DNA from 4 places in the Enterobacter sp. E14S genome. Region 3 is predicted to be linked to each of the others. Evidence: predicted binding sites of a transcription regulator. Region 3 holds the regulator's gene; each other region holds the start of a gene.
The links. The regulator Fur, encoded in region 3, represses iron uptake genes when iron is present. The targets are predictions, from matches to a motif close to ATAATAATGAGAACNACTATCAA.
Positions count from the first base shown of each region.

Region 1: the regulator Fur is predicted to act here: its motif matches at 1,260-1,282, upstream of ACZ6J2_RS06080 (Nramp family divalent metal transporter).
Region 2: the regulator Fur is predicted to act here: its motif matches at 2,016-2,038, upstream of sufA (Fe-S cluster assembly scaffold SufA).
Region 4: the regulator Fur is predicted to act here: its motif matches at 3,286-3,308, upstream of sodA (superoxide dismutase [Mn]).

Region 1 is NZ_JBVODQ010000002.1:177,478-181,969, reverse strand. It holds gene ACZ6J2_RS06080 (Nramp family divalent metal transporter) at 1-1,220, opposite strand, end outside; gene ACZ6J2_RS06075 (NupC/NupG family nucleoside CNT transporter) at 1,569-2,756, shown strand; gene ACZ6J2_RS06070 (sensor domain-containing phosphodiesterase) at 2,801-4,492, opposite strand, start outside.
Region 2 is NZ_JBVODQ010000001.1:142,581-147,072, forward strand. It holds gene ACZ6J2_RS00705 (diguanylate phosphodiesterase) at 1-847, shown strand, start outside; gene ACZ6J2_RS00710 (MerR family transcriptional regulator) at 1,036-1,764, shown strand; gene sufA (Fe-S cluster assembly scaffold SufA) at 2,078-2,446, shown strand; gene sufB (Fe-S cluster assembly protein SufB) at 2,455-3,945, shown strand; gene sufC (Fe-S cluster assembly ATPase SufC) at 3,955-4,492, shown strand, end outside.
Region 3 is NZ_JBVODQ010000003.1:467,090-471,581, reverse strand. It holds gene chiP (chitoporin ChiP) at 1-764, shown strand, start outside; gene chiQ (ChiQ/YbfN family lipoprotein) at 812-1,141, shown strand; gene fur (ferric iron uptake transcriptional regulator) at 1,235-1,681, opposite strand; gene fldA (flavodoxin FldA) at 1,972-2,502, opposite strand; gene ybfE (LexA regulated protein) at 2,658-2,945, opposite strand; gene ybfF (esterase) at 3,074-3,847, opposite strand; gene seqA (replication initiation negative regulator SeqA) at 4,031-4,492, shown strand, end outside.
Region 4 is NZ_JBVODQ010000013.1:49,482-53,973, forward strand. It holds gene cpxR (envelope stress response regulator transcription factor CpxR) at 1-422, shown strand, start outside; gene cpxA (envelope stress sensor histidine kinase CpxA) at 419-1,792, shown strand; gene yiiM (6-hydroxyaminopurine reductase) at 1,846-2,520, opposite strand; gene sodA (superoxide dismutase [Mn]) at 2,592-3,212, opposite strand; gene rhaT (L-rhamnose/proton symporter RhaT) at 3,501-4,492, shown strand, end outside.

The DNA.
Region 1 (4,492 bases), on a different contig from region 3:
CCAACCAGCAGCCACAGGTTCAGTGCCACTACCACCACCACGATGGCCCACCCGGTCCGTTTCACCAGCGTTGAGTTAACCAGTTCGCCCATCAGGTTTTTGTTGCTGGTAAAAATCAGCAGCGGCACCAGCGCCAGCGCGATACCAAAACTCAGCAGCACCTGGCTCATGACCAGAATTCTCGTAGGATCAAGCCCCATCAGAATCACGATAAATGACGGGAGCATGGTGACGGAGCGACGAACCCACAGCGGAATATGGAAGCGGACAAATCCCTGCATCACCACCTGGCCTGCAAGCGTGCCCACCACCGTAGAAGAAAGACCGGCAGCCACCAGGCTGAGACCAAATATCGTGGCGGCAGCATGGCTCAGTAAGGGCTCAAGCGTGAGATAGGCCTGGTCGAGATCGGCAATACCGGTGTGGCCGTTAAAGTGGAAAGCGGCGGCAGCGGTAGCCATCATCGCCAGATTGACAAACCCCGCGATGGTCATGGCGATCGCCACGTCCCATTTGGTGGCAGAGTAACGCTCTTTGCGCGTTCCACCGTGGAGATGCTGGGTCAGCGAGGAGTGCAGGTAAATCACATGCGGCATGATAGTCGCCCCCAATACCCCGGCGGCCAGGAATACCGCTTCAGAGGTTGGCAGGCTTGGGATTGCCATACCTTTGCCGAGCTGCACCAGATTCGGCTGTGAGAAAATCAGCTCGACGATATAGGCCGCCGCGACAAACAGCAGCAGACCGCCGATAACCTTCTCCAGCGGCTTTTGACCCCGACGCTGCAGCATCAGGATCAGGAAAGTGGCAATCCCGGTCAGTACCGCCCCCTGCAACAGCGACACGCCCAGAATCAGCTTAAAGCCGATCGCTGCGCCGATAAATTCAGCGAGGTCAGTGGCCATGGCGATGATTTCCGCCTGAACCCAGTAGAGCCAGACGGCCGGACGCGGATAATGGTCGCGAATTTGCTCCGCCAGGTTTTTACCCGTGGCAATCCCCAGCTTTGCGGAGAGCATCTGAATCAGCATCGCCATCAGGTTAGCCCAGACGACCACCCACAGCAACTTATAGCCGAAGCTGGCCCCGGCCTGAATATTGGTCGCAAAGTTACCTGGATCGATATAGCCAATGGCAGCGATGAACGCAGGTCCCATTAATGCGAACCGCAACTTGCGCGCGGCTCTGCCACTGCTACCCTCTACGCGACTGTTTGTCATTTCTGCCTCTGAAATATAGCCTTTGCTATGTTTAATACTATCAAAATGAGAATGATTATCAAGATCATTTGTGATGTTTACAGTGATTTCTCTGATAGCTTTGAACGATAGACAGGCGGGTAAGTGGGGCGATCTAACAGAAACTAAAATCGCGCGCGCTTTTGTGAAGACTAGCACACAAACTTAACTTTTCACTCATTTACCTAACATAACAAAAATGTATTGTGGATCACTATTTTTGAGACTCGTCACAGGATGTAACTATAGTGTGTCCTCGATCTCGTTTTCTTTTCGCTTGTTACATAGAATGTGCACGAAAATTAAACCTGCCTCATATTTGGAGCAAATATGGACCGCGTCCTTCATTTTGTCCTGGCACTTGTTGTCGTTACTGCACTTGCATTGCTGGTCAGCACAGACCGCAAAAAAATTCGTATCCGTTATGTTGTCCAGCTGCTGGTCATTGAAGTTTTACTTGCGTGGTTCTTCCTGAACTCAAACGTAGGCCTCGGCTTCGTGAAAGGCTTCTCCGAAATGTTCGAAAAACTGCTCGGATTCGCCAATGAAGGGACCAACTTTGTCTTCGGTAAAATGAACGACGAAGGTCTGGCGTTCTTCTTCCTGAAGGTTCTCTGCCCTATCGTCTTCATCTCCGCGCTGATCGGTATCCTGCAGCACATCCGCGTTCTGCCGTTCGTTATTCGTGGAATTGGTTTCCTGTTATCCAAAGTGAACGGCATGGGCAAGCTGGAATCCTTCAACGCCGTCAGTTCCCTGATCCTCGGTCAGTCTGAGAACTTCATCGCGTATAAAGATATTCTCGGTAAAATGTCCCGCAACCGCATGTACACCATGGCGGCAACCGCAATGTCTACCGTGTCCATGTCTATCGTGGGCGCGTATATGACCATGCTGGAGCCAAAGTATGTTGTTGCGGCGCTGGTTCTGAACATGTTCAGCACCTTTATCGTTCTGTCGCTGATCAACCCGTACCGCGTTGACGCAAGCGAAGAGAACATTCAGATGTCAAACCTGCACGAAGGCCAGAGCTTCTTCGAAATGTTGGGTGAGTACATTCTGGCGGGCTTCAAAGTGGCGATTATCGTTGCCGCCATGCTGATCGGCTTCATTGCGCTGATTTCTGCGCTGAACGCTCTGTTCGCTGCGGTGCTGGGTATCTCCTTCCAGGGTATTCTGGGCTACATCTTCTATCCGGTTGCATGGGTGATGGGTGTTCCTGCTCACGAAGCGCTGCAGGTGGGCAGTATCATGGCAACCAAACTGGTTTCTAACGAATTCGTTGCGATGATGGATCTGCAGAAAATTGCCAGCACGCTCTCTCCGCGCGCGGAAGGCATTCTGTCCGTGTTCCTGGTCTCCTTCGCGAACTTCTCGTCCATCGGGATTATCGCGGGCGCGATTAAAGGTCTGAACGAAGAACAGGGCAACGTGGTTTCTCGCTTTGGCCTGAAGCTGGTTTACGGCTCTACGCTGGTGAGCGTCCTGTCTGCTTCTATCGCGGCACTGGTACTCTAACGTTTAGCGTTAAACAAAAACCGGGAGCCAGGCTCCCGGTTTTTTTATGCCCGCAATTCTTCCAGCGGTTTGGGTTTGCCTATCAGGTAGCCCTGCAGGTAATCCACACCGAAGCGAAGCAGCATCTCCCGCTGCGCCGGTGTTTCGACGTATTCCGCTACGACGCACAGCGATTTCGTCTTCGCCAGATTACACATCGACTGCACGATCATCGCATCCATATCATCAGTACAAATGTCTTTAATAAAGCAGCCGTCAATTTTAATGATGTCTGCCTGCAGGCGTCTCAGACGCTCGTAGTTGGCGTAGCCGGTACCAAAATCATCTATGGCAATCCGGAAACCGTAATCCCGCAGCTGCTGAATATTGTGGATGCTGCAGCCTGAATTTGAGAAGGCCTGCTCTTCGGTGATCTCAATCACGACGGACTGAGGCGCAACGCCGTAGCGTTCAAAGAGCGCGCAAATCTCGGACGCCACCTCTTTTTGCATCAGCGTGAGCGGCATCAGATTAATGGAGAAACGGGCGCCAGCATGCGTTGAAGGGTGATCGCGCAGCCACAGCAGTAATTTCTCCATGACGCACATATCAAACCGGTGGCTGAGGTTGAACTGGGCAATCAACGGAATAAAGCGGTCAGGAGTGAAGATCTCGCCCTCGCTCTCCATACGCGCCAGAATTTCGTAGTAGCCGCTCCCGTCCGCCTTCTGGATCGGTTGCGCATACAAATGGAACTGGCCCGCCTCCAGCGCATGCTTAATCCGCGCCAGCATCAGGACTCGCTCTGTCGTTTGCCCTGATGCCGCCTCGAGGCTATTCGTGAGCGCAAGCACGTTGTTAGTTGTTCCACAGGATTGCTCGGCCAGCCAGCTCAGTTGCCCCAGCGTGTGGTGCAGCTTTTCGCCGTTTTCGACCATTCCCCAGGACGCACCGAATTCAATATCCAGCCCGGTGTTGTTCCAGAAAATCTTACGGCTGTTCAGCCGATCAACCATATGCTGGAGGCGCTCAGCGGTTCCCGGGCCCAGTAGTACCAGCACAAGCTCGCTTCCGGGGAGCTGGAAGAGCGTCTCATCTTTTTGCAGGAGAGGCTGCAGCGACGTGGCGATCGTACGTTTGCAATGGACCCGCATGAGGATCCCATAGTGGCGGCTCAAAAATTCCAGGTTATCCATACGCAGAATGCTCACTTTTGCATCCGGGTGAATCTCAAGATAATCCTCCAGCGCACGAATATTGGGCAACCCGGTCAGCGGATCGGTGAGCGCCCTCCCCTGCCAGCCCCGCTTAAGCCACTCGCTGCGCTGGTAAATACGCGACATGTAAAGCAGACAGATCGCGAACGAGATAAGCACGGACAGAATAAAAGAGAGCGAATGGCCCGATTCCACCCCGTTAAGGAAGTTGTAGTTGTAGGTCAACAGCAGGAGCGCAGATACAGCCCACAGCAGAGAAATCAACGCATAGGTCAGTCGGCTTATCGCTAAGGTAAAAAGAATAAAAATCAGCGGCATCAAATAGCCCGCAATGACGGGAGATTCAAAAGGACCACATAAAATGACGAGAATGAAACTTAAAAGCACCAGCCAGGCAAAAATATATAATGAATTCTTGTGAAAAAACACGGACTTCACGCTTCGTCGCCAGAAACTTATTGCATAACGAGGATTAATTATCATTCTTAACGGGTAATAGAACATCATGGTAAAAATCAATGCCGCACATATCAGGCTTTG
Region 2 (4,492 bases), on a different contig from region 3:
GCTGCAGTTTTTCCGCACCTTTGTCGAGGCCACGGAAAAAGCGAACTATTTTGAACTGCCGCCTGCGGATTCCTGGGAGTTCGTTCGCGAGGAAACGCGTTTGTCCGCGCAGCCCGAAGTGGTCGCGAAAGGGGCGGATTGCAGCTTTGCGTTCCAGCCGATAGTCGATCCGTTTATGCAGCAGGTCGTCTCCTGGGAGGCGCTTCTCCGCACGCCTGACGGCGGCGCTCCGGGAGATTACTTTGCTAATCTGCCGCATGACGAGGTGTATGCCTCTGATTTACACAGCAAGCAGGTGGCGCTCTCCATGGCCAGCGCGCTGGGGCTCCAGGACCAGACGTTATCCCTCAATCTGCGGCCCATGACGCTGGTCAATATTCCCAACGCCGTGGATTTCCTGCTCACCGCGATTGAAGCTAATGGGTTTGTCCCCGAGCAAATTGTGGTGGAGTTCACCGAGAGCGAAGCCATTTCCCGTTTTGATGACTTCACGGACTCGGTCAGGCAGTTAAAAAGCGCGGGTATCAGCGTGACGATCGATCACTTTGGCGCCGGTTTTGCCGGGCTACAGCTGCTGGCGCAGTTCCAGCCGGACAGAATTAAGATTAATCGCGATCTGGTCGCGAACGTGCATAAAAGTGGCCCCCGGCAGGCCATTATTCAGGCGATTATCAAATGCTGTTCCTCGCTTGAGATCCAGTTCTGCGCGGTAGGAGTAGAGAAGGCTGAAGAGTGGATGTGGCTGGAATCCGCCGGGATTTCCCAGTTCCAGGGTCATCTTTTTGCCAGCCCGCGACACGGCGGTATTCCCGCGATTGCGTGGCCGGAGAAAAAGTTCGACTTCTGATAAAGCTGTACACATTACGGCAGAGTTAACTGTACGAATGGTAATTTTTATACAACAATGTATTAACAGGTGAAGGGAGGAGTAGCCCATTCACCTGAGCAAAATGCGGTCTTAGTTATACAAATGGTGTGTACAATCTGATAAGGTTGGTGCAGTTAGGTATGGAAGTTCTGAGCGTGAGGGAGTTAATGGCCTATTACAGTATCGGCGAAGTGGCCGAACGATGCGGTATCAACCCCGTTACGCTGCGTGCCTGGCAGCGCCGTTATGGATTGTTGAAGCCGCAGCGCAGCGAAGGGGGGCATCGTCAGTTTGACGATGAAGATATCCTCCGCATAGAAGAGATCAAGCGCCTGATGAAAAGCGGCGTCTCGGTCGGAAAAGTCAAAGCCTTGCTGGAAAACAAAGAAGTATTGACTCAGGGCAACTGGGTCTCGTTCCAGGAAGAGATGATGACCGTTCTGCGTTACGCCAGCCCGGCAAAGCTGCGCGCCAAAATGGGCGAATTCCGCCGCGATCACGCGATAGATGCGCTGATCGACAATATCATTTCTCCCGTTCGTCAGCGCATGAATCAGGATCAAAACACCGTGCGTCACATGGCAAGCCTGTTTGACGGCGTCCTGATCGAATTCGCGATTGCAAGCCTGGCGGAATCCCGCAAAAAAACCGGTAAAGACGCGCTCCTGATTGGCTGGGAATGCGATGACCGCACCCACCTGTGGCTGGAAGCCGCGCGCTTGTCGCAGAAGGGCTGGCACATTGACGTCCTGGCGGAACCTATTGATTCGCCGCGCCCTGAACTGTTTCCTGGGCAAAAAATCTTCGTCTGGACGGGGAAATCCCCAACGCCTCGCCAGCAGGAACAGCTCGACCACTGGCGTGAACAGGGGTTTGCCGTCTCATTTCATCACTGATCGTCAGAGGCCCAGAGGGCCTTTTTTTGTTTTAGTCATTTTCTGAGCAAAAGCTATCTCAAAAATAGGCATTTCCGATGCATATTTTACTTTTCTCTTCCTCGTCATAAATGCCGCGATGAAATGCATTATTAATCAATGCATTGAACAAATACATCCATCCTGACTGCATCCTCTCACAGGGTCTATGCTTAATAAAAGTAGGCAAAAAGGGCGGTTTAGCCGAATGCCCCTGCTGACAGAGGGTTGAAGTGATAATCGTTATCACTAACATGGTGTTATGCCCTGATGGCTTATCAGATGAGGTGGACCTATGGAACTGCATTCAGAAACCTTTAATCCTGCCGATTTTGCCTGGCGCGGCTTAACGCTCACGCCAGCGGCGGCGGCACATATTCACGAGCTGGTGGCGAAAAAGCCCGAGATCCTCGGCGTACGTTTGGGCGTTAAACAGACCGGCTGCGCGGGTTTCGGCTACGTGCTCGATACCGTCACCGAGCCCGAGAAAGATGACCTGGTGTTCGAGACGGACGGCGCAAAACTTTACGTCGCGCTGCAGGCCATGCCGTTTATTGACGGTACCGAAGTGGACTACGTCCGCGAAGGCTTAAACCAGTTATTCAAATTTCATAACCCGAAAGCCCAGAACGAATGCGGCTGCGGCGAAAGCTTTGGGGTATAGGCGGTACTATGTCTCGTAATACTGAAGCAACGAGTGAAGTAAATACCTGGGGCGGTGGGCACCTCAACTATAAAGAGGGGTTCTTCACCCAGCTGCAGACCGATGAGCTGGCGAAAGGCATTAACGAAGATGTCGTGCGGGCGATCTCGGCGAAACGTAACGAACCCGAGTGGATGCTGGAGTTCCGCCTGAGCGCCTTCCGCGCCTGGCTGGAGATGGAAGAGCCGCACTGGCTGAAAGCGCACTACGACAAGCTGAACTATCAGGATTACAGCTACTACTCTGCGCCCTCCTGCGGCAGCTGTGATGATACCTGCGCCTCGCAGCCCGGCGCGGTCCAGCAAACCGGTGCGGAGAACAGTTTCCTCAGCAAAGAGGTGGAAGAAGCCTTTAACCAGCTTGGCGTGCCCGTGCGTGAGGGGAAAGAGGTGGCGGTGGACGCTATTTTCGACTCCGTCTCGGTGGCGACCACCTACCGCGAGAAGCTGGCAGAGCAGGGGATCATTTTCTGCTCCTTCGGCGAAGCGATTCACGATCATCCGGAACTGGTGAAAAAATACATTGGGACCGTGGTGCCTTCTAACGACAACTTCTTTGCGGCGCTCAACGCGGCGGTAGCCTCTGACGGCACCTTTATCTATGTGCCGAAAGGCGTGCGCTGCCCGATGGAGCTGTCCACCTATTTCCGCATCAATGCCGAAAAAACCGGCCAGTTCGAACGCACGATTCTGGTTGCGGATGAAGGCAGCTACGTCAGCTATATCGAAGGGTGCTCCGCCCCGGTCCGCGACAGCTACCAGCTGCACGCGGCGGTGGTGGAGGTCATCATCCACAAAGACGCCGAGGTGAAATATTCCACGGTGCAAAACTGGTTCCCGGGCGACGGCAATACCGGCGGTATCCTGAACTTCGTCACCAAGCGCGCGCTGTGCGAAGGCGAAAACAGCAAGATGTCGTGGACCCAGTCTGAAACCGGCTCTGCCATCACCTGGAAATACCCGAGCTGCATTCTGCGCGGGGATAACTCCATCGGCGAGTTTTACTCGGTGGCGCTGACCAGCGGCCATCAGCAGGCCGATACCGGCACCAAGATGATCCACATTGGTAAAAACACCAAATCAACCATCATCTCGAAAGGGATCTCTGCCGGGCATAGCCAGAACAGCTATCGCGGGCTGGTGAAAATCATGCCGACGGCCACCAATGCGAGAAACTTTACCCAGTGTGACTCGATGCTGATTGGCGCTGACTGCGGGGCGCATACCTTCCCGTACGTCGAGTGCCGTAACAACACGGCCCAGCTTGAGCACGAGGCGACGACGTCGCGGATTGGGGAAGATCAGCTCTTCTACTGCCTGCAGCGCGGGATCAGCGAAGAAGACGCCATCTCGATGATCGTTAACGGCTTCTGTAAGGACGTGTTCTCTGAACTGCCGCTGGAATTTGCCGTTGAAGCCCAGAAACTCCTCGCCATTAGTCTTGAACACAGCGTCGGTTAAGGAAAGCACATGTTAAGCATTAAAGATTTACAGGTTAGCGTAGAAGACAAAGCCATCCTGCGTGGCCTCAATTTTGACGTTAAGCCGGGTGAAGTCCACGCCATCATGGGGCCGAACGGCTCCGGGAAAAGTACGCTTTCTGCGACGCTGGCGGGGCGCGAAGATTACGAGGTAACCCACGGCTCGGTCGAGTTTAACGGTAAAGATCTGCTTGAGATGTCGCCGGAAGACCGCGCGGGAGAGGGCATCTTCATGGCCTTCCAGTACCCGGTCGAAATTCCTGGCGTCAGCAACCAGTTCTTCCTGCAGACGGCGCTGAATGCGGTGCGCAAGTATCGCGGCCTGGAGGCGCTGGACCGCTTTGACTTCCAGGACCTGATGGAAGAGAAGATCAAGCTGCTGAAAATGCCGGAAGACCTGCTGACCCGCTCGGTGAACGTTGGCTTTTCCGGCGGCGAGAAAAAGCGTAACGACATTCTGCAGATGGCGGTGCTGGAGCCCGAGCTGTGCATTCTGGATGAGACCGACTCCGGTCTGGATATCGACG
Region 3 (4,492 bases):
ATAAAAAAACCAAAGTTGATTACCTGCACTCGCTGGGCGCGAAGTACGACTTCAAAAACGATCTGGTGCTTGAAGCGGCATTTGGTCAGGCACAAGGCTATGTCGATCAGTACTTTGCCAAGGCCAGCTACAAATTCGATGTCGCGGGTAGCCCGCTGAGCACCAGCTACCAGTTCTACGGTACGCGCGACAAGGTCAGCAACGGTGGCGTCAACGACATTTATGACGGCACCGCGTGGCTGCAGGCGTTAACCTTCGGCTACAAGGTCGGTCAGGTTGATTTACGTCTGGAAGGCACATGGGTGAAGGCGGAAGGGCAGCAGGGCTACTTCCTGCAGCGTATGACCCCGACCTACGCCTCCTCCAACGGTCGTCTTGATATCTGGTGGGATAACCGCTCTGACTTCAACGCCGACGGCGAGAAAGCGGTCTTCTTCGGCGCCATGTATGACCTGAAAAACTGGAACCTGCCTGGCTGGGCGGTGGGTGCTTCTTACGCTTACGCCTGGGACGCAAAACCTGCCGATATGGCCACGCCGGACGCATACTACGATCCCAACTATCGCCTGAAAGAGTCTTCCTACAGCCTCGATGCTATCTATACACTGCAGGATGGCCGCGCGAAAGGCACGATGTTCAAACTGCACTTCACCCAGTATGACAACCACTCCGATATCCCGAGCTATGCGGGCGGTTACGGCAACATCTTCCAGGATGAACGTGACGTGAAATTCATGGTTATCGCCCCATTCACCATCTTCTGATGAACGCACCGGCGGGCTGAGTCCCGCCGGTATGGAGACTGCACATGATGAAAAAAATCGTAATCGTCGCGCTGCTGGCATCAGGGCTGGTGGCGTGTGCTCAGAATCAGGCGCCGAAAGAGGACTCCCGTCTGAAGGAGGCGTATAGCGCCTGCATAAATACTGCGGAAGGATCGCCGGAGAAAATTCAAGCCTGTCAGAGCGTGCTGAACGTGCTGAAGAAAGAGAAAGCGCATGAGCAGTTCGCGACGCAGGAAAACGTCCGCGTGATGGATTATCAGGCCTGTATCCAGGCGCGTAAAACCGGTAACGATCAGGAAGTGGCGAAGCGTTGCGACCAGATTTGGAAAGAAATACGAAGCAATAACAGTAACTAATTCGCTGTTATCATGCCCGCTGGCGCAGTGCCAACGGGCTTTTTTAGGCAAAAAAAAGCCAACCTTGCGGCTGGCTCAGAGTATGAATACTGATTATTTCGCGTCGTGCGCGTGATCGTCTTCGCGGCAGTCGCCTTCAGCGCAGTGACCGTAAAGGTACAGGCTGTGGTTCGTCAGGCGGATGCCATGACGCGCCGCGATTTCACGCTGGCGCGCTTCGATGGAATCATCGCTGAATTCAATGACCTTGCCACAATCGAGGCAGATCAGGTGATCGTGGTGCTGCTGCTGGGTCAGTTCGAAAACGGATTTACCGCCTTCGAAATTATGACGGGTAACAATGCCCGCGTCATCAAACTGGTTCAGCACGCGATAGACGGTAGCCAGCCCAATCTCTTCACCCATGTCGATAAGACGTTTATAGAGGTCTTCCGCACTGACATGGTGATTGTCTGGACCCTGAAGCACTTCAAGGATTTTTAACCGAGGAAGCGTAACTTTCAGGCCAGCCTTCTTTAATGCGGTATTGTTGTCAGTCATGCGGAATCTGTCCTGTTGCTAAACGATTCACTTCTGTAGGAAGTGACAGAAAATGCACCCGGGATAATGCGTCTCATTATAGAACTGCCATGGCTAAATGAAAACTGCAAGTCTCAGGCAAAATATGCTTATAAAAACGTGGTATCACCAACAAACTTGCTCAATGGAAAACCACGTTTTATCAGGGAGACATTGTACAGGTCTGGGCGAAAAAGTTAAAAGATTGTAGCGATTAATTTAATCGGTTTGACCTGGAGCATGGGCGCAACCGCAGTTGCGCCGCGATAAAATCAGGCGTTCAGAATATCGTCCAGGTGCAGTTCTTCACGGATCTGCTTCACCCACTTCTCAACACGCTCTGCGGTCAGTTCTGGCTGACGGTCTTCGTCGATGGCCAGGCCTACGAAATGATCGTCATCGGCCAGGCCTTTAGACGCTTCGAAGTGGTAACCGGCGGTCGGCCAGTGGCCTACGATAACCGCGCCGTTCGGCTCAATGATATCGCGGATGGTGCCCAGCGCGTCACAGAAGTATTCGGCGTAGTCTTCCTGATCGCCACAGCCAAACAGGGCGACCAGCTTACCGTTGAAGTCCACTTCTTCCAGCGTCGGGAAGAAATCATCCCAGTCGCACTGGGCTTCACCGTAGTACCAGGTTGGGATACCCAGCAGCAGAATGTCATAGCCTTCCAGATCTTCTTTGCTGCTCTTGGCGATGTCATGCACATCAGCAACGTCTTTACCGAGCTGTTTTTGAATGTTTTTTGCGATATTTTCGGTATTGCCGGTATCACTGCCAAAGAAAATGCCGATGATTGCCATGAGTAAAATAACCTCTTGAAACTTAATAGTATGGTGGCGCAATTTGGCCACGGATAAGGGCAATAATAGCAGAACTGGCAACCCTGCGGAAACAGCTATCGCGCAGGACTGCACTCTGTGCTACATGAAAAGGGCGATAAAGGGGATTTTCAGACTTATGCCTGGCTGCGTAACGTCTCAAGCTGGACGAGCAACATCTCTTCAATGAGCTCGCTGCGGCTGATATTTCGCGCGTCAGCCAGCTCGTTCAGCGCATCGACGGCGTCGGCGTTAAGCTTCAGTTCGACACGCTTAAGCCCACGATTTTTATCGCGTTTAAGCTGGTTGCGTTTATTGATACGCAGCTGTTCATCGCGCGAAAGCGGATTCGTCTTGGGTCGTCCCGGGCGACGCTCATTCGCGAACAGATCTAGTGTCGTACGGTCCGTTTGTTCTTTGGCCATGATTCTGAGACTTCGGGGGAAACACGCCGCCCTGCTAATGCCCGGGCGATAAGCGCGCCATCATACATCACCAAAAACGGCACGCCAACGACTGGAAGCCCGCAGCCTTCCAGTCGCTTTTTTTTTAATCAATTTGCAGTATCAGCAAGATAGCGGCGAATGGCGCGCAGCACAGCATCCGGTTTTTCCGCATGCACCCAGTGCCCTGCACCGGCAATCACGTGCGCGCGAGCCTGCGGGAATTGGGCCAGCAGCGTGTCGCGGTACGCGTCGGTAACGTAAGGCGAGTTGCCGCCGCGAATAAAGAGAGTAGGGTGTGGCCAGGCGGGGACGGTTTCCCAGCCGACGATGTTATTGTACTGATCCCAGAGCACCGGCACGTTAAAACGCCATTGCCCGTCAACAAACGACTTCAGCAGGAACTGCACGACGCCTTCTTCATCAAGATGTTCACGCATGACGGCAGCCGCCTGTTGGCGCGTCGCGACACCCGATTCGGTGACCGCATTGATGGCGGCAAAAATCTCGTCGTGACGACGGACGTCGTAATCCACGGGCGCAACGTCAATCACCACCAGGCCGCTAATACGGTCCGGGGCCAGTGCCGTCAGGGCCATCACCGCTTTGCCACCCATTGAATGCCCGATGAGGGTCACCTTTTGCAGGTCTTGGGCATCCAGCGTATCCAGCAGATCCTGCGCCATCGCCGCGTAGGTCATCTCGTCGGAACGCCCGGAAAGACCATGATTGCGCATATCGACCTGTAAAATATCGTGGTCGGTAACCAGATCGCGCGCCAGCACGCCCAGGTTATCCAGACTACCAAAAAGCCCGTGAACCAGTACGATGGGAGAATTATTGTTCGGCGATTGTGCAGTTTGCGCTCGGGTATTCAATTTCATGGCAAAGTTCTTTTTTTACGTATGTCAGGTTAGGGTATCATGTTGACCATTCTGCCGCCCGGCTGCAAGGTTCCAGTTTAATCTGACTTTTGCGGCCAACCTGGTTTGACGCTATCCGCTGTTGGGATTTGACCTTATAATCCCAATGACTTGTATTCAGATAAGATATCGCACTGGATTAAGATGAAAACAATCGAAGTTGATGACGAACTCTATCAGTATATTGCCAGCCAGACGCGGCATATCGGGGAGAGCGCGTCCGACATTTTACGGCGCATGCTTAAAATTTCCGCCGCTTCACAGCCTGCTACCCCAGTCACCAAAGATGTCGTGTCTCAGCCGAGCGTTGTTGCACAAGCAAAACCTGCCGTGACGCCGGCAAAAGATAAAGTGCGCGCGATGCGCGAGCTGCTGCTCTCCGATGAATACGCGGAGCAGAAAAAGGCCGTTAACCGCTTTATGCTGGTGCTGTCTACACTTTACTCACTGGATAACAAAGCGTTTGCTGAAGCGACCGAGTCGCTTCACGGCCGTACTCGCGTCTATTTCGCGGGCGACGAGCAGACGCTGCTGCAAAATGGCAATCAAACCAAACCCAAACATGTTCCTGGCACCCCGTACTGGGTGATCACCAATACCAATACG
Region 4 (4,492 bases), on a different contig from region 3:
GCGCGGATGACTATTTACCCAAGCCGTTTAACGACCGTGAACTGGTTGCCCGTATTCGCGCTATCCTGCGTCGTTCCCACTGGAGCGAGCAGCAGCAAAATACCGACAACAGCTCACCTACCCTTGAAGTCGACTCCCTGAGCCTGAACCCGGGCCGTCAGGAAGCAAGCTTTGATGGCCAGACGCTGGAACTGACCGGCACGGAGTTCACCCTGCTGTATCTGCTGGCGCAGCACCTCGGCCAGGTGGTTTCGCGTGAACATCTAAGCCAGGAAGTGCTGGGCAAACGCCTCACCCCGTTTGACCGCGCCATCGACATGCACATCTCTAACCTGCGCCGTAAGCTGCCGGAGCGTAAAGACGGTCACCCATGGTTTAAAACCCTGCGTGGTCGCGGTTATCTGATGGTTTCCGCTTCATGATAGGAAGCTTAACCGCCCGCATCTTCGCCATCTTCTGGCTGACGCTGGCACTGGTTTTAATGCTCGTTTTGATGTTGCCAAAACTCGACTCACGCCAGATGACGGAGCTTCTCGACAGCGAGCAACGTCAGGGCGTGATGATCGAGCAGCACGTGGAAGCCGAGCTGGCAAACGATCCGCCGAACGATTTAATGTGGTGGCGCAGGCTGTTTCGCGCTATCGACAAGTGGGCGCCGCCCGGACAACGCCTGCTGCTGGTGACCAGCGAAGGCCGCGTCATTGGGGCCGATCGCAATGAAATGCAGATTATCCGCAACTTCATTGGACAGGCGGATAATGCCGATCATCCCCAGAAGAAGAAATATGGCCGCGTAGAGATGGTGGGGCCTTTCTCCGTCAGGGACGGAGAGGATAATTATCAGCTCTACCTGATCCGTCCGGCGAGCAACTCTCAGTCTGATTTTATCAACCTGCTGTTTGACCGCCCTCTCCTGCTGCTGATTGTCACCATGCTGGTCAGCTCGCCGCTGCTGTTATGGCTGGCGTGGAGCCTGGCAAAACCGGCGCGCAAGCTGAAAAATGCCGCCGATGAAGTGGCGCAGGGTAACCTGCGACAGCACCCTGAACTGGAAGCAGGTCCGCAGGAGTTCCTTGCTGCCGGAACCAGTTTTAACCAGATGGTTAGCGCGCTCGACCGCATGATGACCGCTCAGCAACGTCTGCTGTCGGATATCTCGCATGAGCTGCGTACCCCGCTTACGCGCTTGCAGCTTGGCACCGCGCTGCTGCGCCGCCGCAGTGGTGAGAGCAAAGAGCTGGAGCGTATTGAAACAGAAGCGCACCGCCTGGACAGCATGATCAACGACCTGCTGGTCATGTCGCGCAATCAGCAGAAAAACGCGCTGGTCAGCGAAACGGTGAAAGCGAATCACCTCTGGCACGAGGTGCTGGACAACGCGGCGTTCGAAGCGGAACAGATGGGTAAATCCTTCACCGTCAACTTCCCGCCGGGCCCGTGGCCGCTGTACGGTAACCCCAACACGCTGGAAAGCGCGCTGGAAAACATCGTGCGCAACGCTCTTCGCTACTCGCATACGAAGATTGAGGTGGCGTTCTCGGTGGATAAAGACGGGATCACCGTCATTGTCGATGACGACGGCCCTGGCGTGAGCCCGGAAGACCGCGAGCAGATTTTCCGTCCGTTCTATCGTACCGATGAGGCGCGCGACCGGGAATCGGGCGGCACGGGGCTGGGTCTGGCGATTGTTGAAACCGCCATGCAGCAGCACCGCGGCTGGGTGAAAGCCGACGACAGCCCGCTGGGTGGACTACGGTTAACGCTGTGGCTACCGTTGTATAAGCGTTCGTAGCTTTTAGTGCCGGGTGGCGGCTTCGCCTTACCCGGCCTACTTTCTGCGGAGGACTACTTCCCCCACAATCTCCGCGAATTATCCTCGATCCTGCTGCTTAAACGCCGCTTCTGCATCGTTCTTGTCCAGCTGATGGATAACCCCGCCGCCGACAGCAGGCGGTGATACTGTTCGTCGTCAAACGGCATATGCCAGGCAATGGCGCAGGCGTCATAAACAGACACATCGCTCAGGCGCGACGCCAGCTCAAGCGGCGCGTCCGCTGAAACCTGCCCAGCCAGCACCACGCGATACAGCCAGCCGGTTTTACCCGCTTTTTGCAGCTGGGCCGACATATCCTGAATACCGAAGTGGTAGTTGAGCTTGAAGCACGGCGAGCGTGGCTGCGTCACCTGAATCAGAGCATCGCCCCAGCGGTAGATATCACCGATAAACACGTTCTTTTCGGTGAGCCCTTCGGTGGAAAGATTCTCGCCAAACGCGGGGGCAACAAAGAGGTCCGTCTGCTCGGGAAACTCGGTTTTCCAGTGCTGATAGTGTTCACGCGGGTAGTGGCACAGCGCGCGATCGGGCCCGCCGTGGATTTTCTTTTCGGCCTGCTCGTCACCCGCAAGCCCGAGGTCGGTTAACGTCAGCTCACCGTCGACCTGAATTTTGGCGATGGCACTCGGGCGGCTGCCGTCGTACTCCCTTACCTTGCCTGTAAACACGTTCACCGGGTAATGCATTGCTGCCTCCATTACGCAGATACAAAAAAAGCGAGTCATAAGACTCGCTTCTCACAGGCGTCAATGCAACCTTATTTTTTAGAGGCGAAACGCGCTGCTGCTTCGTCCCAGTTCACCACGTCCCAGAAGGCTTTGATGTAGTCCGGACGACGGTTCTGGAATTTCAGGTAGTAAGCGTGTTCCCACACGTCCAGACCCAGGATTGGGAAGCCGGATGCGCCAGAAATCGCTTCACCCATCAGCGGGGAGTCCTGGTTAGCAGTAGAAACCACCGCCAGCTTGTCGCCTTTCAGAACCAGCCACGCCCAGCCAGAGCCGAAACGGGTTGCAGCGGCTTTTTCGAATTCCGCTTTGAAGTTGTCAACGGAGCCGAAGTCGCGCTCGATAGCCGCTTTCAGGTCGCCCTGCAGAGTGGTACCGGTTTTCAGGCCTTTCCAGAACAGGCTGTGGTTAGCGTGGCCGCCAGCGTTGTTACGCAGAACGGTTTTCTTGTCCGCAGGCAGCTGGTCCAGTTTGGTGATCAGCTCTTCAGCAGACAGGTTAGCGAACTCTGGCAGGCTTTCCAGCGCGGCGTTCGCGTTGTTCACATAGGTCTGGTGGTGTTTAGTGTGATGGATTTCCATCGTCTGCTTGTCGAAATGCGGTTCCAGTGCGTCGTAGGCATACGGCAGGGATGGCAGTGTATAACTCATAATCCTCTCCATTATTGTCGGGCGGCACAGCTGTTAATGCCGCGTAAGCAGTTGGTTCATTATAGTTAATTAAATGATATTGAAAATGATTATCAATGCCGTAGTTTTTATAAGGTTATTCGTTTTTCGATTAATCGTGAAATTGTGAGTCTGCTCACGCGGTTAACGTGCTGATTGCCATCCAGAACACATCTGCGGCAACCTTCTGAAGGTCCCCAAACCGCCTAATTTTTACACTCCTCAAGTCGGTGGGAAGCCACTGACGATAAAAACGATGAGGGTGTAAAAATGAATCATGCGATTACGATGGGTATCTTCTGGCATTTGATAGGCGCTGCCAGTGCAGCCTGTTTCTATGCTCCGTTTAAAAAAGTGAGAGGCTGGTCATGGGAAACCATGTGGTCCGTTGGCGGTATCGTGTCCTGGCTGATTTTGCCCTGGACCATTAGCGCCATGCTGCTGCCCGATTTCTGGGACTACTTCTCCTCATTCAGCGCCGCCACCCTGCTGCCGGTGTTCCTTTTTGGCGCGATGTGGGGCGTCGGCAACATCAACTATGGCCTCACCATGCGTTATCTCGGCATGTCGATGGGGATTGGTATCGCGATTGGCATCACGCTGATCGTCGGTACCCTGATGACGCCAATTCTCAACGGTAACTTCGACGTGCTTATTAATACTCAGGGTGGGCGGATGACGCTCCTGGGCGTGCTGGTGGCGGTCATTGGCGTAGGAATTGTGACGCGCGCGGGGCAGTTGAAAGAACGCAAGATGGGCATTAAAGCTGAAGATTTTAACCTGAAGAAAGGTCTGCTGCTGGCGGTGATGTGCGGCATTTTCTCGGCCGGCATGTCGTTCGCCATGAACGCCGCCAAACCGATGCACGAAGCGGCTGCCGCGCTGGGCGTCGATCCGCTGTACGTTGCGCTACCAAGCTATGTCGTGATTATGGGTGGCGGCGCGATGGTTAACCTGGGCTTCTGCTTCATTCGTCTGGCAAAAGTAAAAAACCTGTCGGTAAAAACCGATTTCTCGCTGGCAACATTGCTCATCATCACCAACGTGCTGCTCTCCGCTCTGGGCGGCCTGATGTGGTATTTGCAGTTCTTCTTCTACGCCTGGGGCCACGCCAGCATTCCGGCGCAATACGACTATATAAGCTGGATGCTGCACATGAGTTTCTACGTACTTTGCGGCGGGCTGGTTGGGCTGGTGCTGAAAGAGTGGACGAACGCCGGACGTCGTCCGGTTGGCGTACTGAGCCTCGGCTGCGTGGTGAT